One region of the Micromonospora sp. NPDC050276 genome, then DNA from elsewhere that is predicted to be linked to it. Evidence: riboswitches for the same ligand, from Rfam matches in the RefSeq annotation. Region 1 holds a riboswitch; each other region holds the start of a gene.
The links. A riboswitch is a leader RNA that binds a small molecule or an ion and turns the genes downstream of it on or off. The one in region 1 is predicted to bind cyclic di-AMP.

Region 1 (5,480 bases):
CGAGCTCGGCGGCGACCGCCTCGGCCACCGGCCGTGCGTCACCGGTGATCATGGCGATGGTCCGGACACCCTGGGCCCGCAACTCCTCGACGGCGCGCCGAGCCTCCGGACGCACCTCGTCGGTCAACGCGAACGCACCGAGCACGGCCTCCGGCAGCCGCACCAGGTACAGCACGGCGGCACCCCGCGCCGACCACCGCTCGGTCGCGGCCCGCACCTCTGCCGGAAGTGCGAGGCCCAGTTCCCGCAGCAGCGCCGGGCCGCCCACCGCGTACTCCGTACCGTCGATGGTCGCCTGCACGCCGCGGCCCGGCAGCGACCGGAACCCGGCGGCGCCGGCCGGACCGGCGGGCCCGGCCGCCGCCACGATGGCCCGGGCCAGCGGATGTTCGCTGTCCGACTCGACGCCCGCCGCGATCCGCAGCACCTCGTCCCGCTCGGCGCCGGGGGCCGTCACCAGGTCGGTCAGCCCGTGCTCGCCCCGGGTCAACGTGCCGGTCTTGTCGAAGAGCACCGCGCCGACGGTCCGCATCCGTTCCAGCGCCGACCGGTCCTTGACCAGGATCCCGGACCGGGCGGCGAGGGCGGTGGAGAGCGCGACGACCAGCGGGATGGCGAGGCCCAGCGCGTGCGGGCAGGCGATCACCAGGACGGTGACCGCACGAACCACCGCCTCATCCGGCTGGCCGAGCGCGGTCCAGACCAGCACGGTCAACACGGCGGTGCCGGTGGCCAGGTAGAACAGCGCGGCGGCGAACCGGTCGGCCAACAGCTGGGCCCGTCCACCGGAGCCCTGGGCCTGCGCGACCATCCGCTGAATGCCGGCCAGGGCAGTCTGCTCACCCAACGCCTCGACGCGCACCCGGATCGCCGAGTCGGTGGCGACGGTGCCGGCAACCACCCGGTCGCCGGTCGACCGGGTGACCGGTCGCGACTCACCGGTGATCATCGACTCGTCCAGCTCGGCGCTCCCGCCGACGACCCGTCCGTCCGCCGGCACCCGACCCCCCGGCCGGACCAGCACCACGTCGTCGATCCGCAGGCCGGTCACCGGCACCGCCTCGACCCGTCCGTCCGCCACCACCCGTTCGGCCTCGTCCGGCAGCAGCGCGGCCAGCGCCGCCAGTGCTCCCCGGGCCTGCCCGATGGCCTTCATCTCCTGCCAGTGCCCGAGCAGCATGATCGTGACCAGCGCGGCCAACTCCCACCAGAAGTCCAGGTCGAAGGCGCCCACGCTGGTGGCCAGCGACGCCGCGTAGGCGACGGTGATCGCCATTGCGACCAGCAGCATCATGCCGGGTGTCCGGTCCCGCACCTCCCTCACCGCACCGACCAGAAACGGCCAACCGCCCCACCAGAACACCACCGAGCCGAGCACCGGGCCCACCCAGGATCGGCCGGGAACGTCCGTGCCCAGACCCAGCTGGTCCGACACGAGGTGACTCGTCAGCACCACCGGGACGGTCAGCACCAGGCAGACCCAGAACCGGCGGCGGAACATCGCCGGATCGTGCCCGGCGTGCTTGTCGTGCCCGGCGTGCTTGTCGTGCCCGGCGTGGTGGTCGGGCGGCATTGGCTCACCGGGCGGTGGATGGTCGGAGTCGCGCGCCTGCATGGCTCCAACATGCCGGCCCGGAGACCGCCACGCGAGCGGTTCACCGCCTCGACACCCCGTCACGACCTGCAACCCCCCAACTGGCTGACTAGCATCTCCCACGATGGCCCTCCGCATGCCGCTACACAGTCGGGCACCAACTCCGCCACCGCGCGGTCGCCTCCCGCCGACCGGGCCGGCCACTGACCGTTCGTGATCAAGCGGTGGGCAGGCAGCGATCCGACCCGCCCTCCGCCGGGTTTCCACCGCAACGGTGAACCGCCCGGCCCGCTGACCCGTACCCCGCACCGGATCGTTGGGAGTCTCGCCTTGGCCGCCGACCACACTCACACCGCTCCGTCCGCCCCACCGAGGGTGCGACGGATCCTCATCGTGACGGTGGTGCCTCTCTTCGTCGCCACCGTGCTCGCCGCGGTGCTGCTCTGGCCGCGAGGCGGGGCACCGCAGACCGATGGCGATGCGGACGTGCCGCGCTACCCCGGCACGGTCACCCGGGTGGTGAGCGAGCCGTGCCCGCCGGTGCCGTCGGCCCCCGAGGGCACACCGAGGGTCGGCGGCGGGCGGTGCGGCACCGTCGACGTCCGGGTGGACGACGGGCCGACCGCCGGCCAGCAGGTACGGACACCGGTGCCTGACGGACCGGGCGCACCTCGGGTCGAGGTTGGCGACGAGGTCATCCTGGTCGAGCTGACCGATCCGACCGATCCCAGCGTCAGCAACTGGAACATCGCGGAGCACCAACGCGGCACCCCGATGGTGTGGCTGGCGGTGGTCTTCGCGGCCGCGATCGTTGCGTTCGGTCGGTGGCGAGGGCTGGCCGCGCTCGCCGGGCTGGCCGCCAGCTTCGCCATCCTGCTCACCTTCGTCCTGCCGGGCATCGGCGCCGGCAGGTCGCCGTTGCTGGTGGCGGTGGTCGGCGCGGCCCTGATCATGTTCGTGGTCCTCTATCTGACGCACGGGGTCACCGCGCAGACCTCGGTCGCGGTGCTCGGCACCCTGGGCAGCCTGGTGCTGACCGGCGTGCTCGCCAGCATCGCCACGGCCGCGACCCACCTCACCGGCTTCGGCAGCGAAGACGCGACCACCCTGTCGATGTTCCAGGGCGACGTGGACCTGCACGGTCTGCTGCTCGCCGGGATCATTATCGGATCACTCGGGGTGCTCGACGACGTGACGGTCACCCAGGCAGCCACCGTCACCGAGTTGGCGAACGCCAACCCCGGGTTGACCCGGTTGCAGCTCTACCGTGCGGCCACCCGGGTCGGCCGCGCGCACATCGCCTCCACTGTCAACACCATCGTGCTGGCGTACGCGGGCGCGTCGCTCCCCCTGCTGCTCCTGCTCACCGCCGACTCGCGGCCGATCGGGCAGATCCTCACCAGTGAGTTCCTCGCGCAGGAGATCGTCCGCAGCGCGGTCGCCACCCTCGGTCTGATCGCCGCCGTGCCGCTGACCACCGGGCTGGCCGCGGTGGTGACCGCCGCCGGGCACACCGGTGCGGCACCGTCCGCCGACGCTGCCACGTCCCGGCCCAGACCGGACCGCGCCGAGGCCCTGGCCGCACTCAGCTCCCCGCGAACGGGTGGCTCCGAGGAGCCGATCCAGACGCGGACCGCACCCCCATCCGCGGCCACCGACCGGTGGCCGGAGTCGAACAGGAGCACGGATACGGCATGGTGACACTCCTCAGCGTGACCAGATCGGGCATCCACCCTGAGAACCACGTCACTGGTCACTCAACGCTATGGCGAAATGACGCTTTTGGTCGGCATCCAGGCGTAGCTCACCCGGTCGACTCTCGGGTAACCTCGCTGCCGGTCACCGATGAAGGCGCGAAGCGGCGCCTGCGGTGCCACCGCCCAATCGCCAGCCGGCGAGCCGGGGACCCAGGTACGTGGGGTGAATCCGCGTCAGCGGTAGGGGCCGCTTCCGCCCCGAACCCGTCAGCTAACCCGGTCGGCGGTCGACGGAAGGGAACATTGTGACGGCACCCCTACGCCGCTGGTTGACACCCGTGGTGGCCGTGATCGCCGCACTGACCGTGCTCGTCGGGCCGCACCCGGCGCACGCCGCCCCGACGAACCCCACGCCGTCCGGGCACGAGGAGGACGGCGAGCCGAAGCTGCTCAACGACGTCATCGAGCAGGCCAACCGCGACTACTCCGCCGCCAAGTCCAAACTGGACAAGTCCAAGAAGCGCCAGGGTGAGCTGGCAGCGGAAGTCGACCGGGCCAAGGCCGACCTGGACGCGCTGGCCCCGCAGGTCGGGCAGATCGCCGCCCAGTCCTACCGGACCGGCCGGATCGGCGCGATCGCGATGCTGCTGGAGAGCGACGGCCCCGACTCGTTCGTCCAGCGCGCGGCGGCGCTGGACGAGATGAACATGGTCAACGAGAAGAAGCTCTCCGAGGTCAACGAGGTGAAGGCCCGCGCCGAGCAGGCCAAGCTGGCCCTCGACACGGAGGTTCGCGAGCAGCAGAAGCAGACCGCCCTGATGGCGAAGCGGAAGAGCGAGGCCGACAAGGCGCTCTCCCTGGTCGGCGGGAAGGGCTTCACCGGCGGCCTGGTGGACGCCACCTCCCCGGTCGCGAGGATCGGCCCGGGTCGCACGGCCGACGGTGACTGGAAGCCCCAGTCGTGCAGCGAGGACGACCCCACCACCTCCGGCTGCGTCACCCCCCGCACGCTGCACGCGTACAAGGAGGTCAAGCGGGCCGGCTTCAACCGGTTCGTCGGCTGCTACCGCCCCGGCGGGCCGTGGGAGCACCCGAAGGGCCGCGCCTGCGACTGGTCGCTGCAGAAGAGCGGCTTCTCGCCGTGGCACAACGAAGACACCCGGACGTACGGCAACAACGTCGCCGCGTTCCTCATCCGTAACGCCGACCGGCTCGGCATCTACTACGTGATCTGGAACCGGCAGATCTGGTTCCCGGCCACCGGCTGGAGTTCGTACAGCGGGCCGTCGAACCACACCGACCACGTCCACATGTCGCTGCTCTGACCCGCACGATCCCCGTCGAGGGCCGTTCCGCGTCACGCGGAGCGGCCCTCGTCGCGTCAGACGGTGGCAGGCGTGGCCGGGTCGCTCGACTCGGCTGGGCCGCCGAGCATCGCGAAGCCGGCCGGCACGGCCGCCACCGGGCGCACCACCCCGGCGGCGAGCCGGTAGGAAACCCCCACCACCGCGCACCGCCCCCGCGCCACCTCATCGGCGAGCACCGGGGACTGCCCGAGCAACGTCTCCACGGTCTGCGCGATGTGGATGTCGACGATGCCATCGATGTCGTGCACGCCCTCGGCCTCCGCCCGGCGCAGGCTGGGCACCACCGCGTCGACCACCGCACGCAGATGACCACTCGGTGCGGTACCGGTCGCGGCGGCCTCTCGGGCGGCCTGCACCGCGCCGCACGAGTCGTGGCCGAGCACCACCACCAGCGGGGTGCCGAGCACGGTCACCGCGTACTCCACGCTGCCGAGCACCTCCGGGCCGGCGGTGTGCCCGGCCGTGCGGACCACGAACAGGTCACCGAGCCCGCGGTCAAAGATGATCTCGGCGGCCAGACGGGAGTCGGAGCAGCCGACGATCACCGCGAACGGGTGTTGCCCGTCGGCCACCGCGGTCCGGTGCCCGGCGTCCTGGTTGGGGTGGCGTGGGGCACCGCTGACGAAGCGCCGGTTGCCGGCGAGCAGCTCGGCGTACGCCTGGGTCGGCTCGCCGAGCGCGGACGCCCGGTCGGCGGTCCGCTGCGAACCCGGCTGACCGCCGGAGCTTCCGGTAGAACTCATCCCGCACCTCGTCTCGACGCATCTCACCTGGTCAAGCGGCTTACCGCCGGCCCGGCGGCGGGCGCTGGCTCGTGCTCCA
Region 2 (5,480 bases), on a different contig from region 1:
GGCGGCCCGGTCACCGTCGATGGCGTGCACCGTCGAATCTTCGCCGACTACCAGTAGGGGGCTGAGGCAAACGCTCCCAGAAGCGATGCGAACTGGCTCCCCTACCTGTTCGTCGCCGACGCGACCACGATGACCGACGTTGAACGCCCGCTACTCGCCGTCGACCTGAACCGCCAGCCCGGTCGCACCTTCCGGGTGCCGCCCCGCTGGTACGCGGACATCTCGAACAACCTCACCATCGCCAACATGGATTTCGCGGAGTTCGCCGATGCCGCCGACGAGTCCGGAACGTACCGCGGGCTCGAGGGCGATTGACGACCGTCGCGAGGCACCACTGATGGCACGCCACCTGATGGTTGCCCTCGGAACACCGAAGGCCCTGACCGGGACTCACGTCCTGGCCAGGGCCTTTCGTTTGGAGCGGGTGACGGGAATCGAACCCGCACTGTCAGCTTGGGAAGCTGATGTTCTGCCATTGAACTACACCCGCAAGCGGCACCACTGTACCCGAGCCGTCGAGCCCGTGCACCCAGGTACCCCCGCCGGCAGCGGCTGTTGCGTACCGCCCCGCCCGGGTTGATCCACTCGACTTCCTGGACGTCGGGGCATCCGGAGCGTCGGGATACCGCGGTTTTACCGAAACCGAGTTGATCATGCGCGGTGGGCGGGGCGCGGGGCCGGGCGCGGCCGGGCGTACACCCGGTGCCGGCTCCGTCAGGACGGAGCCGGCACCGATGACCTTCGGGCCGTGGTCAGGCGGCCGTGCACTGGACGTCGCGGCTGCGGCGGGTCGGGCGGGTCTGCGGTACGGCGAGTGGCGTGGCCGCCGCCGTCGGGGCGTGCGGGTCGAGCCAGACCCGAACGGCCGGCCGGCCCGGCGCGAGGCCCGGAATGCCTGCGGTGTGCTGCTCGCGGCGGGTGAGCATCGCCACGTCGATGGTGAACTCGAACAGCCGCCAGTCGACCTGCGGCTCGGCACGGGCGGTCTGCGCCAGTTGCGCCACCCGCACCGGGTCGGTCACCGGACGGGCGCGCCCCGCCACGTACGCCTCGTCGTCGCTCTCCTCCGGCGGGAACGAGTGCAGGGCGTAACGGCCGTCACGTTCGAGGTCGCGGCGCTTGGGAGAGTCGATGATGAAGCAGAACAGCCCCTCATCGGTGATGACCGGAGAGACCGGATGGACGCGGGGCCCGCCGTCGGCACGGACCGTGGCCAGGTAGCCGAAGCCCGGCCCGTACTGCTGGAGGAGAACGCGGATCCCGTCGGCGAGTCGGGGCTCGTCGGCGGCGAATTCGGACCAGGAAGCCATGCGGGCATTCTATCGAACAAATGTACGAGCAGCGACCTCGACGCGCTGGTCACCGGCACCGAATCCAGTCACTTTCGGCCACGCGGCTATGGTGGTCCGATGCTGCTCTCCGACCGCGACCTGGTCTCCGAGATCAAGGCCGGCACGCTGGGCCTGGAGCCGTTCGAGCCCACCCTGGTCCAACCGTCCAGCATCGACGTCCGACTCGACCGGCTGTTCCGGGTCTTCAACAACCACCTCTACACCCACATCGATCCCGCCAGGCAGCAGGACGACCTGACCTCGGCGGTCGAGGTGCCCGACGGCGAGCCGTTCGTGCTGCACCCGGGCGAGTTCGTGCTCGCCTCGACGCTGGAGGTCATCTCGCTGGGTGACCAGCTCGCCGGCCGACTGGAGGGCAAGAGCTCCCTGGGCCGGCTCGGGCTGCTCACGCACTCCACCGCCGGATTCATCGACCCGGGTTTCTCCGGTCACGTGACGCTGGAGCTCTCGAACGTGGCGAACCTGCCGATCACCCTGTGGCCGGGGATGAAGATCGGGCAGCTCTGCATCTTCCGGCTGTCCTCGCCGGCCGAGCACCCGTACGGCTCGGCGGTCTACGGCTCGCGCTACCAGGGGCAGCGGGGGCCGACTCCGAGCCGCGCCTGGCAGCACTGGCGCACCTGGCCCACCCGATAAGGCGCGACGCGGAGAACGACGAGGGCCCGCCGCGACGGATCGCGACGGGCCCTTTCGTCACCCAGGTCAGCCGGGGCGGCCGTAGCTGTGGATCGGGCCGTCGTCGACTTTCTTCATCTTGACCGGTTGACCGGCCTGCGAGGCGTGCACCACCCAGCCACCGCCGACGTACATGCCGACGTGGTGGATGTCGCTGTAGTAGAAGACCAGGTCGCCGGGGCGCAGGTCACCCCTACTGACGTTCTTGGTGACCCGGCTTTGCGCGGCGGCGTTGTGCGGCAGCGACACGCCGGCCTTCGCCCAGGCGGCCAGCATCAGCCCGGAGCAGTCGTACGAGTTCGGGCCCTCGGCACCCCAGACGTAGGGCTTGCCGATCTGCGCGCAGGCGAACTTGACCGCGGTGCCCGCCGCGCCGCCGGGGTAGCTACCCGGGCAGGGCGCCGGGCGCAGCGGGCCGCCGCCGCCGTTGCCGTACACCTTGAGGCGCAGCTTCTGCAGGCGGTCGATCTCTTCGTTGATCTGCTTCTTCTTCGCCGCCAACTGAGCCTCGGTGCGGGCCAGCTGGGCCACCATCTCGTCCAGTGGCGCCTTCTGCGCGGCCAACTGGTCGCGCAGGTCGGCCACCTGGCGTACGTCCTTCTGCTGGTTGTGCGCAAACCGGTCGAGCATTTCGAGCTGGCCGACCACCTCGCTGGGCGACCGGCTGCCCAGCACCGCGTTGACGGTCGAGACGTTCTCACCCTTGTAGGCGCGGACGGCGAGGGCGCTGACCTTGTCCATCGCGGCGTCGACCTGGCGCTCCAGCGGAGTGATCCGGGCGGCCAGCGCGTCGGCTTGCTTGCGCTTCGCGGCGAGGTCGGTGCGGGTGGCGTTGTGCCGTTCGATGATCGGTTCGAGCTTGTTCCAGTCGGCGTCGATCTGGCGCTCGATCTCGGCGACGGACGGGTCGGCGTGGGCCGCCGTGGCGCTGCCGGTCAGGACGACGGCGACGCCGGCCAGCGCGGCGAGAACGGTGGTGAAGCGGGACCAGCGTGGGCGCGGCACGATCGACGCCGGGCCGGCTGATGCCGACCGCTCGGACGACGGCCGCGGGGCATGGAGTGCCACCGGGGTTCCGTACTCCTTCTTCCTGACCGCCTACCGGGTTAGCTGACGGGTTCGGGCGGGAAGTCGGCGCCCTACCGCAAGTGACTGCGGATTCACCCCGAGGGACCTGGGTCCCCGGTTCGCTCGGAAACGACTCGGCGGTGTCGGTCCGTTACCGCCCGGGCTGGGCGGAGCTGCTGTCGGGCCGACGAATGACCAGAGTAGAGACGCTTGTTACCGATCCGCAACCCGTGCGGCCGTGACACTCCGTACCGATCGGATGAGGTCACCGACCGTGTGTGAAGAATACTTTCTAGATACTTCGATAGATAGAAAGGTATTGACGTGGGTTCCCGGGCGGCGCGATGGTGACCTGACCTCTGCCCGCGAGAATCTAGGGGGTTCGATGCACCCTCCCACCCTGTCGACCGGCTGGCGTGCCCTGCTCGCCGCCACCGTGGTCGCCGCCACGACCACGGTGCCACTCTCCGTCGGCCCGGCCGCCGCCGCGCCCACCACCGACCGCCAACAGCAATACGCCGCCGCGGCCACCGAGTACGGGATACCGCCCGTCGTGCTGCTCGGCGTCTCCTATCTGGAGTCCCGCTGGGACAGCAACGCCGGCACACCCAGCACCAGCGGCGGCTACGGCCCGATGCACCTGACCGACGCCCGGCACGTGGCCGCCCTACCTGGGCGCGGCCACCACGACGCCGGCGCCGAGGACCCCCGTGGCGACGATTCGCGCCCCGCCCGGGTGCCCGCGCCCCGGCCGGTCGAGACCCCCGCGCCGTCCACCGCCGCGTTGCAGACCGTAGACGCCGCCGCCGCGCTGACCGGCGCGGCACCCGAGGCACTGCGCGCCGACGTGGGCGTCAACATCCGGGGTGGTGCCGCGCTGCTGAGCGCGTACCAGCGGGAATTGGGGGCGCCGCTCGGCGCCGACACCGACCCGGCGGCCTGGTACGGCGCGGTGGCCCGCTACTCCGGCGCGGACAGCGCCGACGCCGCCGCGGCCTTCGCCGACGAGGTCTTCACCACCATCGGTGCGGGCGCGTCCCGGGTGACCGACGACGGCCAGCGGATCACCCTGCCGGCCCGTGCGGTACGGCCCGAGCGTTCCTGGCTGGACCGGCTGGGCCTGCGCCGGCTGGCCCGCCCGGACGGGGTGGAGTGCCCCCGCACCATCTCCTGCGAATGGATCCCGGCGCCCTACGAGGCGTTCGGCGACGGGGACTACGGCAACCACGACCTCTCCGACCGGCCCGCCCGGCAGAAGATCGAGTACATCGTCATCCACGACACCGAGGCGAGCTGGGCGACCACCCTGCAACTCGTCCAGGATCCGACCTACGTGAGCTGGCACTACTCGCTGCGCTCGGTCGACGGGCACATCGCCCAGCACGTGCGGACCAAGGACGTCGGCTGGCACGCCGGCAACTGGTACGTCAACGCCAAGTCGATCGGTCTGGAACACGAGGGCTTCGCGGCGCAGGGCACCTGGTACACCGAGGCGATGTACCGGACCTCGGCGAAGCTGGTCCGGCACCTGGCGCTGCGGCTGGGCATCCCGCTGGACCGCCAGCACATCATCGGCCACGACAACGTGCCCGGCACCGTCGCCTCGACCGTGCCAGGAATGCACTGGGATCCGGGCCCGTACTGGGACTGGACGCACTACTTCGACCTGCTGCACGCACCCCGGCTGGACACCGGCACCCCGGCCACCGGGCTGGTCCGGATCGACCCGGACTACACCACCAACCAGCCGGCGTTCACCGGCTGCGTCACCGCGGGCCTGCCGTGCGCGCCGCGTGGCTCCTCGGCGGTGGTGCTGCGCAGCGCACCGTCCGCAGACGCGCCGCTGGTCAACGACGTCGCGCTCCGCCCGGACGGCACCCCGAACACGATGGCCGTGTCGGACCACGGGGCCCGGGCGTCTGCCGGGCAGACGTACGCGCTCGCCGGGCGGCAGGGCGACTGGACGGCGATCTGGTACCTCGGGCAGCGGGCCTGGTTCTACAACCCGGCGTCCGCGCCGACCGCCAGTTGGACCGTCGGCGTCGTGGCCACGCCGAAGCCCGGACGGGCCACCATCCCGGTGTACGGACGGGCGTACCCGGAGCAGTCGGCGTACCCGGCCGGGGTGCCCTACCAGACGATCTCGCCGCTGCAGTACACGCTGGCCGCCGGTCAGCGATACGCCGTCGGCGCGGTGCTGGCCGGCGAGTACTACCGGGCCAGCACGTTCGACGGCTCCTCACCCGGTGACTGGACGGTGATTCGCGGCGAGAACCGCTACGCGCAGATCCAGTTCGGTCACCGGATCATGTACGTCGATCTCGCCGACGTGCAGCTGCTGCCGTCCCCGGTGGGCGCGCCCCGCTGACAAACCACGACGGCCCC
Region 3 (5,480 bases), on a different contig from region 1:
CGCAACTCGGCGGAGATCTTCGCGGTGGCCGCGGCGGAGATCCGCCGGCTCTACCCTGACCTGCCGCTGCCGACCGCGGTCCGTTCCACCGGGGTCGAGCCGGTCGAGCTGGTGGTGCCCGCGACGGGGTTGGAGACCGCGACCGTGGAGGCGGCCGCCGGCCTGCTGGCCGAGGTGGAGGGCACGGTCGGGGTGATCACGCCGGTTCCGCGCCGCGACGAGGTCGCCGGTTGGCTCGGCGCGCTCGGCGCGCCGAGGTTGCAGGTGGTGACCAGCCTGGAGGCCAAGGGCATGGAGTACGACGGGGTGGTGCTGGTCGCCCCGAGCGAGATCCGGGCGGATCCGGGCGCCGGGGTACGCACCCTGTACGTGGCGCTCTCCCGGGCCACCCAGCGCCTCACCACGATCGACCCGACCGGCTGATGCGTGCGGGCCGCCGCCGTCGGGAGGCGCAGCCCGTACACTTGCACACATAGCGATGTGAGCATACATTTGATCGGGTCCCGACCGGCGGCGGAAGGTGATTCACGTGGGCGCAGGTCATGACCACCACCATGGGTCCGTCGCCAATGCCGCACAGCAACACCGGGGTCGACTCTGGGCGGCGTTCGGATTGCTCGCCACCCTCATGGTGGTCGAGGCGGTGGTCGCCCTGCACACCGGCTCGCTCGCCCTGCTCTCCGACGCCGGGCACATGTTCACCGACGTGCTCGGCATCGGGATGGCGCTCGCCGCGATCACGGCGACCCGGCGGGCCAGCGGCGACCCGCAGCGCACCTTCGGGCTCTACCGGCTCGAGGTGCTCGCCGCGCTGGCCAACGCCGTCCTGCTCTCCGGCGTCGCGATCTACGTGGTGATCGAGGCGATCCGCCGTTTCGGCGACCCGCACCAGGTCATCGCCGGCCCGATGCTCGTGGTGGCCGTCCTCGGCCTGCTCGCGAACATCGCCGCCTTCGCCCTGCTGCGCGCCGGGGCCCGGGAGAGCATCAACCTCCAGGGCGCCTACCTGGAGGTGCTCGGCGACCTGCTCGGCTCGCTCGGCGTCATCGGCGCGGCGCTGCTCATCGCCGTCACCGACTGGTGGTGGGCCGATCCTCTGGTCGCGGTCGCCATCGGCGTGTTCATCCTGCCGCGCACCTGGCGGCTGGCCCGCGCCGCCATCCGCATCCTGGTGCAGGCCGCCCCGGAGCACCTCCAGGTGACCGCCGTACACGACCGCCTGGCTGCGGTTCCCGGTGTCGTCGAGGTGCACGACCTGCACGTCTGGACGCTCACCTCAGGCATGGAGGTGGCCTCCGCCCACCTGACCATGGCACCCGGCGCGGAGGTCGGCGCGGTGCTCACCGCGGCGCGTACGGCTCTACACGACGACTTCCGCATCGAGCACGCGACGTTGCAGATCGAGCCCGGCGCCGGCACCGGGGCATGCGGCTCTATCGAGTGGTGACGGAACTTCCTCAGCTCCCATCGCCATTTTCGGTGATGACGCACGCACCGTCCGTCACATTCGCTGCAGCCGCCCCAGTGGCACCGGTAAGCTCGGTCCCGGCCACCACCAGGCGGCGCCCTCCCGGCGCCGGTGGCGGTCGCCGCCTAATCGCTCGATTGGGCGAACCGGGGAACCACGTTCCTGGGGTGCATCCGCGTCAGCGGTAGGGATCTTCCGTCCCGAACCCGTCAGCTAACCCGGTCGGCGGCTGACGGAAGGACATGCGCAGTGGCACCAGCACGACCCCCCGCCGCCAGACTGGCGGCCCTGATCGTCGCGATGTTCACCCTCAGCGTCGCGCTCCCGGCCGGCACCGCCTCGGCCGCTCCCCCGACCGGCCTGCGGGCCGCCGCACCCGACTCCGACGAAGAGGGCGGCACCCCGGCGTTGCGCGCCCAACTCGAGGCGGCCAGCAAGGGCTACCTGGACGCGAAGCGCGCCCTGGATACCTCCGTGCAACGGCAGCAGCAGCTCACCACCCGGCTCAAGGCCATCGAGGTCGAGCTCGATCAGCGCAACGGCAAGGTCGGCGAGATCGCCGAAGTGGCGTACCGCACCGGTCGACTCGGCACGATGTCGGCGCTGCTCAACAGCAACACTCCGGAAGGCTTCATGGACCGGGCAGCCGCGCTGGACGCGGTCGCCGCCAACGAGGACCGGGTGCTGCGCGACCTGTTGAGCAGCAAGGACCAGGCCAACCGCACCCGGGCCGCCCTGGACGGCGAGATCAACGAACAGCGCAAGCAGGTCGCGGTGATGGCCAAGCGCAAGGAGCAGGCCGAACGGGCCCTGACCGTGGCCACCGCACCCAAGCCGCAGACCACCACCGACAGCGGCTCCAACCGGGGCACCTCCGCCGCCAACGCGACGGCCGCGCCGCGCAACTCCGACGGCTCCTGGCCGTCCGAGTCGTGCAGCGTCAACGACCCCACGCCGGCCAACGGCTGCATCACCCCGCGTACCCTGCACGCGCTCAACCAGGCCAAGGTCGCCGGCTTCACCCGGTACGTCTCCTGCCACCGCCCCGGCGGCTCCGGTGAACACCCGAAGGGCCGGGCCTGCGACTTCGCGGCGCAGAAGAACGGCTTCGGCGGGGTCGCCACCGGCGGCGACAAGACCTACGGCAACAACCTGGCGGCGTACTTCATCCGCAACGCGGACCGGCTCGCCGTGCTCTACGTGATCTGGTTCAAACAGATCTGGCTGCCCAGCAGTGGCTGGAAGTCGTACAGCGGGGCCAACGGCACCCCGTCCACCGACCACACGAACCACGTGCACCTGTCGGTCTACTAGAGCCACCAGCACTGGTGTCGGGGTATCCGCGCGACGGGATACCCCGACAGCAGTGACGTCGTCTCGATCATGAACGCGCGACCCGGCTACGTCGCCGGGCGTACCCCGGATGTCGTCGGCCGTCGGACGACCCGGCCGAGGTCGCCGGGCAGCATCGCGGTATGCCTCGGATCCGACCCACCGCCCGCAAAGCGCTGCTCACCCTGCACCTGGTCACCTCGCTGGGCTGGCTCGGCACCGACCTGGTGCTGCTCACCCTCGGCATCGCCGTGCAGCGCGGGGCCGACCCGGCAACGGTCTATCCGGTCACGGCGCTGGTCGGTACGGTGCTGTTCGCGCCGCTGAGCGTCCTGGTCTGGCTGATCGGTGTGGCCAGTTCGCTGCTCACCCCGTGGGGCCTGCTGCGCCACCGCTGGGTGCTGGTCAAGCTCGTGCTCACCACGGTGATGGTCGGGCTGGTGCTGTTCCTGCTCGCCCCGAACCTGCGCCACGCCGCGGCGATGGGTGCCGCCCTGCCCACTCGGGACCGCGCCGACCTGGTGATCGCGCCGGCCGTGTCGACCAGCCTGATGATCATCGCGACGGTGCTGTCCACGTACAAGCCGTGGGGCCGACGGCGCGCTGCCCAACCCACCCGCCCAAGCCGCAGCGGCGCGAACTCCGCGACAGTTGCCTAACCCACCCCGCGATCTTGCCCCGCCCCGCCCCGCCCCGCCCCCCACTGCTCCGCGATCTTGCACTTACTGTCCCGACAAAAAGGGGCATCCCACTGATATAGGCAACCGAAACCGCAAGATCGGCGCGGTGGGCGCGGGGGCGCGGGGGCGCGGGGGTGGGGGTGGGGGTGGGGTGGGTCAGGGTGGGGGGTTGCCGGCTCGGTCGAGGGCCGCGCCCAGCCGGGTTGCCAACGCGAGGTGGGCGGCCTGGGCCTGGCGGAACGCGTACCGGAACAGCGGGGTCGGCGCGGTCAGGGTGATCTCGACGTCGACGCGAACCAGGCCGTCCGGATCGGCGCGCAGTCGGGTGTGGTTGCGCACCGTGGTGGCTGGCCACTGGCGAGCCACCATGACGATCTCGTCGGCCTCGCTGATCAGCACGTCCGCGTGGTACGTGGTCCGGAAGCGCAGCGGGCCGGCGGCCAGCCGATCGTTGATCGTGTAGCTGGCCCGCGCGCCGGGCCGGGGCGGCACCCGACGAACCCGGACGATCAGCGGATGCAGCTCGCCCTGCCGGGTCAGGTCGCTGAGCAGCGCTGCCGCCGTGGCCGGTGCGCACCGGGCCTGGACGGTGTAGCTGAAGGTATCGCTGCTGAGCACACCGTCTCCCGCCGTCGTTGGTCGCACGATCGTCCCGTACCGATGTCTGGCTGGCAACGCCCGACGGCCCTCAGCATCGCGACGGACCGGGCCGATGAGACGCCCTGCCGCCTCCCATCCGATTAGAATCGATTAGCACCGATTCACCCGACGGTGCCGGAGGGGTGGACCGCATGAACGGCGACGACCGATGAGTGGGCACGTGATGGTTTTCGCGCCCACTCCACAGCTGACAGTGACCGTCGACCAGCCGAACGACCACCCCGAGCTGCACCTGCACCCTGGCGGGCAGGGCGTCTGGCAGGCCCGGATGGTGCTGTCCCTGGGTGTCGACGTGGTGCTCTGCGCCGCCCTCGGTGGTGAGATCGGCCAGGTGTTGGAGCCACTGCTGGTCGGCGAGGGGGTGGACCTCAAGGTGGTGGTCCGCGATTCGGGCAGCGGCGGGTACGTGCACGATCGCCGGGAGGGCTCCCGGCAGGAGATCGTCGACGTTCCTGGGCAGCCGCTGAGCCGGCACGAGATCGACGAGCTGTACAACCTGGCCCTCGGCGAGGGCCTGCGGGCCTCGGTGAGCATCCTCAGTGGGCCGAACGAACCGTGGCTCGTCCCGGCCGACCTCTACCGGCGCTTCGCCGCCGACCTCGGCGCCAACGGCGGCCGGGTGGTGGTCGACCTCTCCGGCGACCATCTCGGTTCGGTGCTGGAGAGCGGGGTGTTCTTCCTCAAGGTGAGCCACGAGGAGTTGATCCGCGACGGCCGCGCCCGCAGCGACGACAGCCTGGAGCTGACCCGGGCCATGTACGAGCTGCACGACGGCGGCGCCGAGACGGTGGTGGTGAGCCGCGCCGACCAGCCGGCGCTGGCGCTCATCGACGGCGAGTTGTTCGAGGTCGAGATGCCTCGGCTGGAGGCTGCCGACCCGCGCGGCGCGGGCGACTCGATGACCGCCGGGGTGGCCGCCGTCGTGGCCAGGGGCGGGGACATCCGAACCGCCATCCGAACCGGCGCCGCCGCTGGCGCGCTGAACGTGACCCGGCACGGCCTCGGCACCGGGCGGCTGGACTCGATCACCGGCCTGGTGGACCGGGTCCGGCTGGTGCCGGCGGACAGCCGACAACAGGAGCGCACCACCCCGGACGAGTTGGCCGACCGGGTGGTCGAACGATGACCCTGCGGGTGCTGATCACCAACGACGACGGGATCGCCGCGCCGGGCATCCAGGCACTGGCCTGGGCGGCCGCGCAGCGCGGCCTGGACGTGGTGGTCGCCGCGCCGATGGAGGAGGCCAGCGGCACCAGCGCCGCGATGAGCGCCATGGAACGCGACGGGCGGGTCGTCGTGAACGACCATCCGCTACCGGACCTGGCGGGCGTGCCGGCGTA

Region 2: another riboswitch for cyclic di-AMP. It lies ahead of ACIBF8_RS15255 (NlpC/P60 family protein); the one in region 1 lies ahead of ACIBF8_RS30140 (coiled-coil domain-containing protein).
Region 3: another riboswitch for cyclic di-AMP. It lies ahead of ACIBF8_RS13335 (coiled-coil domain-containing protein); the one in region 1 lies ahead of ACIBF8_RS30140 (coiled-coil domain-containing protein).

What each region holds. Positions count from the first base shown of each region.
Region 1 covers NZ_JBITJA010000022.1:66,905-72,384, reverse strand. The annotation lists gene ACIBF8_RS30150 (copper-translocating P-type ATPase) at 1-1,615, opposite strand, end outside; gene ACIBF8_RS30145 (YibE/F family protein) at 1,925-3,295, shown strand; cyclic di-AMP (ydaO/yuaA leader) riboswitch at 3,462-3,592, shown strand; gene ACIBF8_RS30140 (coiled-coil domain-containing protein) at 3,597-4,616, shown strand; gene ACIBF8_RS30135 (carbonic anhydrase) at 4,673-5,401, opposite strand.
Region 2 covers NZ_JBITJA010000006.1:259,834-265,313, reverse strand. The annotation lists gene ACIBF8_RS15280 (LD-carboxypeptidase) at 1-57, shown strand, start outside; partial or broken gene ACIBF8_RS15275 (DUF6924 domain-containing protein) at 94-315, shown strand; tRNA gene ACIBF8_RS15270 (tRNA-Gly) at 417-490, opposite strand; gene ACIBF8_RS15265 (pyridoxamine 5'-phosphate oxidase family protein) at 753-1,310, opposite strand; gene dcd (dCTP deaminase) at 1,410-1,988, shown strand; gene ACIBF8_RS15255 (NlpC/P60 family protein) at 2,055-3,095, opposite strand; cyclic di-AMP (ydaO/yuaA leader) riboswitch at 3,109-3,245, opposite strand; gene ACIBF8_RS15250 (N-acetylmuramoyl-L-alanine amidase) at 3,481-5,463, shown strand.
Region 3 covers NZ_JBITJA010000005.1:412,723-418,202, forward strand. The annotation lists gene ACIBF8_RS13325 (HelD family protein) at 1-423, shown strand, start outside; gene ACIBF8_RS13330 (cation diffusion facilitator family transporter) at 530-1,447, shown strand; cyclic di-AMP (ydaO/yuaA leader) riboswitch at 1,581-1,712, shown strand; gene ACIBF8_RS13335 (coiled-coil domain-containing protein) at 1,718-2,782, shown strand; gene ACIBF8_RS13340 (hypothetical protein) at 2,944-3,459, shown strand; gene ACIBF8_RS13345 (SRPBCC family protein) at 3,637-4,098, opposite strand; gene ACIBF8_RS13350 (PfkB family carbohydrate kinase) at 4,289-5,266, shown strand; gene surE (5'/3'-nucleotidase SurE) at 5,263-5,480, shown strand, end outside.